3 regions of the Streptomyces sp. CAI-85 genome follow, and region 2 is predicted to be linked to each of the others. Evidence: riboswitches for the same ligand, from Rfam matches in the RefSeq annotation. Region 2 holds a riboswitch; each other region holds the start of a gene.
The links. Region 2 has a riboswitch for S-adenosylmethionine ahead of thrC (threonine synthase). Riboswitches for the same ligand answer to the same signal wherever they lie in the genome.
Positions count from the first base shown of each region.

Region 1: another riboswitch for S-adenosylmethionine. It lies ahead of G6W55_RS16780 (amino acid ABC transporter permease); the one in region 2 lies ahead of thrC (threonine synthase).
Region 3: another riboswitch for S-adenosylmethionine. It lies ahead of G6W55_RS34585 (aminotransferase class V-fold PLP-dependent enzyme); the one in region 2 lies ahead of thrC (threonine synthase).

Region 1 is NZ_JAANNX010000012.1:86,440-89,709, forward strand. It holds gene G6W55_RS16775 (amino acid ABC transporter ATP-binding protein) at 1-428, opposite strand, end outside; gene G6W55_RS16780 (amino acid ABC transporter permease) at 425-1,402, opposite strand; SAM riboswitch class IV at 1,785-1,905, opposite strand; gene G6W55_RS16785 (glutathione S-transferase C-terminal domain-containing protein) at 2,007-2,876, opposite strand; gene G6W55_RS39570 (putative leader peptide) at 3,026-3,148, opposite strand.
Region 2 is NZ_JAANNX010000002.1:153,635-156,904, reverse strand. It holds gene G6W55_RS03615 (ubiquitin-like small modifier protein 1) at 1-123, opposite strand, end outside; gene thrC (threonine synthase) at 120-1,403, opposite strand; SAM riboswitch class I at 1,422-1,567, opposite strand; gene G6W55_RS03605 (glucosyl-3-phosphoglycerate synthase) at 1,736-2,680, shown strand; gene G6W55_RS03600 (trehalose-6-phosphate synthase) at 2,949-3,270, shown strand, end outside.
Region 3 is NZ_JAANNX010000085.1:11,411-14,680, forward strand. It holds gene G6W55_RS34585 (aminotransferase class V-fold PLP-dependent enzyme) at 25-1,386, opposite strand; SAM riboswitch class IV at 1,518-1,634, opposite strand; gene trpD (anthranilate phosphoribosyltransferase) at 1,710-2,774, opposite strand; gene G6W55_RS34595 (cytochrome bc complex cytochrome b subunit) at 2,918-3,270, opposite strand, start outside.

The DNA of each region.
Region 1 (3,270 bases), on a different contig from region 2:
TCCTGGGCGGCGGGGCGGCTGAGCTTGCCGGTGGCGACAGGGGCGGCGGCGATGTTGTCCAGCACGGTGAGGTGCGGGAAGAGGTTGAAGTTCTGGAAGACGAAGCCGATGCGGCTGCGCTGGGTGAGGATGGCGCGTTCGCTCAGCTCGCGCAGCCGGCCGCCGTGCCGGCGGACGCCGATCGGCTCGCCGTTGATGCTGACATGGCCGATCTCGGGCTTCTCCAGGTGGTTGATGACCCGGAGCAGGGTGGACTTCCCGGAGCCGGACGGGCCGAGGATCACGGTGACCTCGCCGGGCCGTACGGTCAGGTTCACTCCGTCCAGGACGCGGTGGGCGCCGTACCACTTGTGCACGTCGTGCACCTCGACGGCGGCGGGCACGCTCGCCCCGGGGGCGGTGGTCGCCTCGGTGGTCTCGGTGGTCATACGGCGGCCTCCCTGCGGATGCGGGCGCGCAGGTCGGTGAACCCGGTCCGCAGTTTCTGCAACGGCGTCGGCGGCAGGGAGCGGGTGGCGCCCCGGGCGTAGTACCGCTCGACGTAGAACTGGGCGACGGACACCAGGCTGGTCAGGATCAGGTACCAGACGGTGACCACGAGCAGCAGCGGCACGATGTCGCCGGGGTAGGTGGAGCCCATGGTCTGCGCGGTGCCGAACAGGTCGAGCAGGGACACGTAGAAGACCAGGGAGGTGGCCTTGATGAGGCCGATGAGCTGGTTGACGTAGTTGGGGACGATCGAGCGCAGCGCCTGCGGGAAGACGATCCTGCGGAACTGGTAGCTCTTGGGCAGGCCGAGCGCGGCGGACGCCTCGTGCTGGCCCTGGTCGACGGAGAGGATGCCGCCGCGGACCACTTCGGCGGCGTAGGCGGCCTCGTTGAGGCTGAGGCCGACGACGGCGATCACCATGTCGGTGGCGAGCCGGGACTCGTCGAAGGTGAAGAAGGCCGGTCCGAAGGGGACGCCCACGCTCAACGTCTGGTACAGGGCGCTGAAGTTGTAGAGGAAGAGCAGGACGACGATCAGCGGGATGGACCGCAGGGCCCAGACGTAGGTCCAGCTCACCGCGCGCAGCACCGGGCTCCTGGAGAGCCGGGCGAGGGCGAGCAGGATGCCGCCGAGAAGGCCGAGCACCGCGCTGTAGGCGGCGACTTCCAGGGTGATCAGCAGTCCGTCGAGGATGACGGGCCGCAGGAACCAGTAGCCGAAGCGGTCCCACTGGTAGAACGGGTTGGCGATCAGGCCGTGCGCGAACTGGGCGACCAGGACCAGGACGATCGCGGTGGCGATCCAGCGTCCGGGCCGTCGCAGCGGCTGAACGCGCTGTGCGGAGAGCTGTTTTGACGGGGTGTCGGCTATGGGCTTCGCATCGAGGGTCGCGACGCCTGGGGGTTCGCTCATGAGGGGCTCCGGCGGAAGTCGGGCACCCCGGACGGGCACGGCCGTGGTGGCGGCCGCGGGAGGGCGCGCGGCGCACGGTCGTGTACGGAGAACCGGAGTGGGGCTGCGGTGGACGGCTCACCGCTTCTGCGGTGTGCGTCGGGAACGCGGCGGGGCGAGGGGAATGTGCTGCGGTGGTGCCGGGTCTGCTGGTGTCAGCCCCGACAGCGGGCACGGCCCGGTGCGGTACACAGTGCGCTGTTCACGCGGAGCAGATCGACGGCCCGGTCGGCGACGAGGGGCTGCTGCGCGGACGGACGCACGCAGCCCCGAAGGCGGCGGGGCGCCGTCCTGGGAGCTGCGTACATGGGACTCTCCGTCACTCGTGCGGACCCCGGAGGGGCCCTCGCGCTTACCGGATCCGTGCGGTCACGTCATCCGGTCCGGTCGTCACCTGGGGCACCCCACCGCGATGCGAGGGTTGCCGGTCAGCAAGCCAGGGCTTGTCGCTGACGCTCATGACCGTTCTGGGCCGTAAGTAAAGACAGGCACCCGAACGAATGTCAACGCCGGTCCATGTGCTGGAACGGCAGCGGGGCCGCAACGGCCCCGCGTCCCCGGGCGGTTACGGGGCCGGCGCGATGTGGGCGGCCCAGTCCAGGATCTGCACGGCGGCGCCCGCGGCCTCCAGGCCCTGACAACGGGCGTGGTGGCGGCGGGCGATGCCGTCGAGGTCGAGGTGCGCGCCGAACGCGGGGTGCGCGGCGAGCCGGCGGGCGTGGGCCCACAGGGCGGGGTGCCCGGCGATGCGCTGCACGGCGGACGCGTCGAGGTGATGGCGGTGCACGGTGTCGAGCTGCACCAGCGCGACCCACAACTCCACGTCGGCTGCGGTGATCTGATCACCGATCAGGTACGGCTGCACGCGCAGTCCCCGGTCCAGCACGCCGAGGGTGTGGAGCAGGGTGTCGAGCGCGGCGGCGCGTTCCTCGTCGCCGGTGCCGGCCGTGCCGGCGCGCTGCGCGGCCCGCTCGATGCCCTGGGCGCACATCCGCTCGACGGCGTCGATCTCGGACTCGGCGCCGCACGGGTACAGCGCGGTCCGGCCGCCGCCGAAGCGCCGGGCGAGGTCGCGGGCGATGTCGGGGCCGTGGGTGGAGACGATCCGGCCCGACCAGTCGTCGCTGAGCACGGGCGCGACGGCCGGTCCGGTGTAGTGGTGGGCGCTGGCGTCGTAGAGCGGGCGCAGCGCGGAGTGGCCGCCGTCGGGACAGTCGGGGACGGCGGGCAGGAACGTGACGGGACAGGCGCGTTCCAGGCCGAGGAGGCTGTGGGTGACGGCGATGCGCAGCCCGTCGGGGTCGGCGGCGGACAGATGGAGGCGGTAGCGGCGCGGCACGGCGTAGTGGCCGCTGCGGGCGTCACTGCCGATACGGCCCCGGAAGACGGGGACGGACCGGACCGTGAGCCGGGCGGCCGGTGGTGTGAAGGACATGACTCTCCCCGGGGGCGGCGCGCGCGGCGGACCGGCGCGCGGCGGATGCGACGACGGAGGACGACGGAACGGGGGGACCGTGCGGCCGCGCGCCGGGCGGGCGGTGCCCAGGGGGCACCGCCGGGGCGGACGCGGTAGGGGCGGCCGGCTCAGCGCTGGGCGCTGATCGCGCTGCACACGCGCTGGAGGTCGATGTGACGGCGGGAGGTCAGAAGGGGCGACGACCATGACGTACGGCTCGCTCGGCCGGTGGCCGGCTCCTGTCGCCCCATGATTCCCTACCCGTTCACTAGGATTCCCGTACCGAGTGTCGATCCGCCCTCGCACGGCGTCAAGGGGTCGTCCACCAGGTGAGTCGGCGAGCGGCGGGAAGGGCCTCTCGCACGGGTCGCCG
Region 2 (3,270 bases):
CCCGGTGTGGTTCTTCTCCAGGTCGGAGATGACCTCCCCGAGGGTCGCCCCGTCGGCGGACACCTCGGCCTGCCCGCCGGTGTAGGTGCGCAGGATGGTGGGGATACGAACGGTCACGCTCATGCCAGGCCAGCCTCTCGGAAGGAGTCGAGGTTCGGACGGATGGTGGCGGTGAGGCCGGTGCCGGCCACCGCGTCGAGGGTCTTGAGGCCGTCGCCCGTGTTCAGGACGACCGTGGTCTTCGCCGGGTCCAGCAGGCCGTTCTCGATGAGCTTGCGGGTGACGCCGACGGTGACCCCGCCTGCCGTCTCCGCGAAGATCCCCTCGGTCCGCGCCAGCAGCTTGATCGCGTCCACGATCTGCTCGTCGGTCACGTCCTCCACCGCGCCGCCGGTGCGCCGGGCGATGTCGAGGACGTACGGGCCGTCCGCCGGGTTGCCGATGGCGAGCGACTTGGCGATGGTGTCCGGCTTCTGCGGCCGTACGACGTCATGGCCCGCCTTGTAGGCCACCGACACCGGCGAGCAGCCCTCGGCCTGCGCGCCGAAGATCTTGTACGGCCTGTCCTCGACGAGCCCCAGCTTGATCAGCTCCTGGAGGCCCTTGTCGATCTTCGTGAGCTGGGAGCCGGAGGCGATCGGCACCACGAGCTGGTCGGGCAGCCGCCAGCCGAGCTGCTCGCAGATCTCGTACGCCAGCGTCTTGGAGCCCTCGGCGTAGTACGGCCTCAGGTTGACGTTGACGAAGCCCCAGCCCTCGCCGGCGGTGTCGCCGATCAGCTCGGAGCAGAAGCGGTTCACGTCGTCGTAGTTGCCCTCGATGCCGACGAGTTCACCGCCGTAGACCGCGGCCATGACGACCTTGCCCTGCTCCAGGTCGTGCGGGATGAACACGCAGGAGCGGAAGCCGGCGCGGGCCGCGGCGGCGCCGACCGCGCCCGCGAGGTTGCCGGTGGAGGAGCAGGACAGGGTGGTGAAGCCGAAGGCGCGCGCGGCCTCGATGGCCTGCGCGACGACGCGGTCCTTGAAGGAGTGCGTCGGGTTGCCGGAGTCGTCCTTCACGTACAGGCCGCCGGTGACGCCGAGTTCGCGCGCCAGGTTGTCGGCCTTGACGAGGTGGGTCCAGCCGGGGTTGAGGTTCGGCTTGTCCGCCACGTCGGCCGGGACGGGCAGCAGCGGGGCGTAGCGCCAGATGTTCGCGGGTCCCGCCTCGATGCGCTTGCGCAGCTCCTCGGTGTCGTAGGAGGAGAAGTCGTACGCGATCTCGAGCGGGCCGAAACACTCCTCGCAGGCGAAGAGCGGGCCGAGGGGCACGCGGTGGCCGCACTCGCGGCAGCTCAGCGCGGCGGCGGGGCCCAGGTCGACCGTGGGATTCGTGGTGCTTGCAACAGTCTGCGCAGCCATGTGAGGCGAGGCCCTTTCTCCTCATCTTCCTCACGACGCATCTCGCCGTGAGACGGATTTGGCACCTTCCCTCGCCGGGAGCCTCGCGTGTGGTGAACGAGACCGGTCTAGGTGGGTTGCCGGGGCTTCATCGGGCCGTGTCCCTCTGCCCCTCTGGATGAGCGGTATTCGGTTGTGAACGCCGGCGACCCCGGACATGCGATGGTCACCCGCGTTGTTCAAGACTGTAACCGAAGGCCAGGACAGTTGAGATAGTCGTCCGAACCGCGAGATGGATCACACGGTCACCCCCGTGCACCCTGTGTGATCACGACAGTGAGGAGCCGCAGACCGTGCTGGAAGAAGTCGAGCGCTGGCTGACCACCCGCTCCTGGTCCCTGGCCGATCGTCCGCTGCACCGGATCATGGCCGCGAAGCGCGCCACGGGTCAGTCGGTCTCCGTGGTCCTGCCCGCGCTGAACGAGGAGGAGACGGTCGGCGACATCGTCGCGATCATCCGTCACGACCTCATGCAGCAGGTCCCGCTGGTCGACGAGATAGTCGTCGTCGACTCGGGGTCGACCGACCGCACCGCCCAGGTGGCGGCCGCGGCGGGCGCCCGGGTCGTCCACCGGGACACCATCCTGCCGAGCGTCCCCGCCGTGCCCGGGAAGGGCGAGGTGCTGTGGCGCTCCCTGCTCGTCACGAGCGGGGACATCGTCTGTTTCATCGACGCCGACCTCAGGGAGTTCTCCTCCGACTTCGTCTCGGGCATCGTGGGCCCCCTGCTCACCGACCTGGGCGTGGACCTCGTCAAGGGCATGTACGACCGTCCGCTCGCCGGCGCCGCGGGGCAGGGCGGCCGGGTGACCGAGCTGATGGCCCGGCCGCTGCTCAACATGCACTGGCCGCAGCTCGCCGGGTTCGTGCAGCCGCTGGGCGGCGAGTACGCGGCCCGCCGCGGCCTGCTGGAACAGCTTCCCTTCCCCGTCGGCTACGGCGTCGAGCTGGGCATGCTGGTCGACGCCCTGCACCTGGTCGGCCTCGACGCGCTCGCCCAGGTCGACGTGGGCGTGCGCAAACACCGCCACCAGGACGGCCAGGCCCTCGGCCGGATGGCGGCGGCGATCTACCGCACCGCCCAGCTCCGCCTGGCCCGCGGCCATCTGATCCGCCCCTCCCTCACCCAGTTCGAACGCGGCCCGTCCGGCTTCGAACCCCACACCTACTCGGTCGACATGGAGGAACGGCCCCCGATGGCGGAGATGGCGGAGTACCAGTCCCGCAAGGTGGCGTAACTCCCGGCACGGGCGGGCCACCGTGCACCCCCGGCCCCGGAACCGGCCCGCCCCTCACGTGACGCCCACCTTCACTCCCCAGGGGCGCGGGGAACTGCGCGACCGGCCCCCCACGGACCCGCAGCCGCACTACCCGTCCCGCCGTCACCCCCGCCCGTGTAACACGCGCACCCCGCCGTATACGGCACCCGAACACGGCCGGATACCGACCCTCCGCTCGCCGTGACCGTACGTTTGAGCGTTTCCGTGCCGGGCTAGGTTGAGGCGTATGGCTACCACGCACGATGCTGCCGCTGCTCGGGGTGCCCAGGTGCTGGTCGCGTCCAATCGCGGGCCGGTCTCCTACACCGTCCGTGAGGACGGTTCGCTGGACGCGAGACGGGGAGGCGGCGGGCTGGTCTCCGGGCTGTCGGCGATCGGACCGGACGCGGGCGCCCTGTGGGTGTGCTCCGCGCTCTCCGACGGCGACCGCGAGGCCGTCCGGCGCGGGGTCGGCGAGGAGGGCGTGCGGATGCTGCCCGTCCCGGCCGACGTGCACGCCGACGCCTACAACGGCATCGCCAACTCCGTGCTCTGGTTCATCCACCACC
Region 3 (3,270 bases), on a different contig from region 2:
GGCCCCGGGGGACGAGGGACCCGGTCAGACCGCCGGGACGCAGCGGCCGTCCTGCGTGCGGTACGTCCACCGCGCACCGTCGGTGACCAGCTCGCGCACGGCCGCCACAAAGCGGTCCACGTGCTCGTCGGGCGTCCCGGCGCCGAAGCTCACCCGGATGGCGTTGAGGGACTTCTCGCCCGGCGCCGCCTCGGGGGCCCCGCACTCGCCCTGCGCCTCGGGGGCGCCGCCCAGCAGGGTGCGCACCAGCGGGTGGGCGCAGAACAGGCCGTCGCGGACGCCGATGCCGTACTCGGCGGACAGGGCGGCGGCGAAGTGGGAGCTGTTCCAGCCGTCGACGACGAAGGAGATCACCCCGACCCGGGGCGCGTCGTCGCCGAAGAGCGACAGGATCCGCACCTCCGGCACGTCGGCGAGGCCCGTGCGCACCTTCTCGATGAGCTGCCGCTCGCGCGCGACCAGCGTGTCGAAGCCGGCCTCGGTGAGCGCCTTGCAGGCGGAGGCGATGGAGTAGGCGCCGATCACGTTCGGCGAGCCGGCCTCGTGCCGGGCCGCGCTGTCGTGCCACTCCACGTCCACTCCCCCGTCCTCGCGCCGGGTGACCCGGCGGCTCGCACCGCCGCCCGCGAGGTAGGGGTCGGCGGCGCGCAGCCAGTCGGCGCGGCCGGCCAGGACTCCGGAGCCGAAGGGCGCGTACAGCTTGTGCCCGGAGAAGGCGACCCAGTCGACGTCGAGGTCCCGGACGGACACCGGGTGGTGCGGGGCGAGCTGGGCGGCGTCCAGGACGATCCGGGCGCCGTGGGCGTGCGCGGCCGCGGCCAGCTCCCGCACCGGCCACAGCTCGCCGGTGACGTTGGAGGCGCCGGTCACGCAGACCAGGGCCGGGCCGTGGGGGTCGCGGTCGGCGAGGGCCCGCTCCAGGGTCTCGACGGCCTGTCCCGGGGTGCGGGGGGCGTCGAGGTAGGTGACCCGGGCGTCCCGCCAGGGCAGCAGCGAGGCGTGGTGCTCGGTCTCGAAGACGAAGACCTGGCAGCCGGCGGGCAGGGCGGAGGCGAGCAGGTTGAGGGAGTCGGTGGTGGAGCGGGTGAAGACCACCTGGTCGTCGGCGCGGCAGTCCAGGAACGCGGCGACCGTGGCGCGGGCGTTCTCGAACAGGTCCGTCGAGAGCTGGGAGAGGTATCCGGCGCCGCGGTGGACGCTGCCGTAGTACGGCGCGTAGGCCGCGACGTCGTCCCAGACCCGCTGCAACGCCGGTGCGCTGGCGGCGTAGTCGAGCGCGGCGTAGGTGACCTCGCCACCGGTGACGAGCGGGACGGTGACATCACAGCCCAGAACGGGCAGCGGGGCACAAATGTCCTGGACGGAGGCAGCGGTGGAGACAGACATGACGGAACTCCCGTGAGAGGAAAGGAAGAAGAGTGAAAAGGGGTGCGCGGAGGCGGGGCTCGGCGGCCCTATCGCATTCGCTGGCTCACGGAAGACTCCCTCGAACGACCAGGACCCCTGGTGTCGAGAGGGGCCCGCGCTTGCCGTAGACCTCGCTGCCTACGGCCTGGTCTTCACCCGGGGCACCCCGCCACGGACGGAGGGTTGCCGGACAGTCGGCCGGGGCCTCATGACTGTCACTCATGACCTGGTACAGAAACTACGGGACGTGATCGCCGTCCCGCAACCCGTGTCCGGATCGCGGGACGGCGATTCCCGTCACGTCAGGCGTTGCTGGCGGTGACCCAGCGCTCCAGGACCCGGCGGGCCGCCCCGGAGTCGACGGACTCGGCGGCACGGGCCATACCGGCGGCGATCTGCTCGGCGAGCGTCCCCGCGGCCGGGTCGAGGGCGACCAGGGCCGCCGCCGAGTTCAGCAGGACGGCGTCGCGCACCGGGCCCGGCTCGCCCTCCAGGAGCCGCCGGGCGACCTCGGCGTTGTAGGACGGGTCACCGCCGCGCAGGGCCTCCACCGGGACCAGTTCGATGCCGACCTCGCGCGGGTCGAAGGTCTCCTCGGTGACCGTGCCGTCGCGGACGACCCACACCCGGGAGGTGGAGGTGGTCGTCAGCTCGTCGAAGCCGTCGTCGCCGCGGAAGACCAGCGAGGAGTGGCCGCGCTCGGCGAAGACCCCGGCGACGATCGGCGCCATCCGGGGATCGGCGACCCCCACCGCCTGCGCCCGCACCTTCGCCGGGTTGGTCAGCGGACCGAGCGCGTTGAACACCGTACGGATGCCCAACTGGCCGCGGGCGGCGCCGACATGGCGCAGCGCCGGATGGAACTTGACGGCGAAGCAGAAGGTGATCCCGGCCTCCTCGGCGACCTCGGCCACCCGCTTCGGCGTCAGCTCCAGATTGACGCCGAGCTTCTCCAGGACGTCCGAGGCGCCGGAGGCCGAGGACGCGGCGCGGTTGCCGTGCTTGACGACCTTGGCGCCGGTGCCGGCCACCACGATCGACGACATCGTGGAGATGTTGACCGTCTTGGCGCCGTCACCGCCGGTGCCGACGATGTCGACGGTGCGGCCCGGCACCTCGATCAGGTTGGCGTGCTCGTACATCGTCCGCACGAGGCCGTTGATCTCCGCGACGGTCTCGCCCTTGGCCCGCAGCGCCACCGCGAACCCGGCGATCTGGGCGTCGGTCGCCTCGCCGCGCATCATCAGGTCCATGGCCCAGGCGGTGTCGTCCGCCGACAGGTCCCGGCCGGCCAGCAGGCCGTTCAGCAGGGCGGGCCAGGAACGGACCGCCGCGGTGTCGCCTCCGGCGGGGGTCACAGCGCTCATAGCCGCTCCTGGGTGTCGTACGGGCGAGCAGGGCTCGCGCAAACAGGGTGTGATCCCACCCTATCCAGCCCGCGGACACGGCGAAGGGCCCCGTCCGAAGACCGGACGGGGCCCTTCACTCAGGGCGTGGCGACGCCTGGGGATCAGTGGTGGCCGTGGCCGCTCGTGATCTCCTTGTACTCCTCGACGGTCGGCTTGGGGATCTGCTGGTCCTCGCCGAAGTACGCGCCGCTGATCTTGGCACGCAGCTTCTCGGTGGCCTTCACCTTGCGCTCGACACCGTTCTCGTCGACCGTGGCGCCGATCGCGGCCGGCTCGTACTGCTCGTGGGCCGTGAGCGTGTAGAGCTGCTCCTGGCTGAGCGGCTCGTGCACCTCGATGAACTCACCGTGCGGCAGGCGCTTGATGGTGCCGGTCTCCCGGCCGTGCAGCACCTTGTCCCGGTCCCGGCGCTGGAGGCCGAGGCAGATCCGCTTGGTGAGGATGTACGCGATGA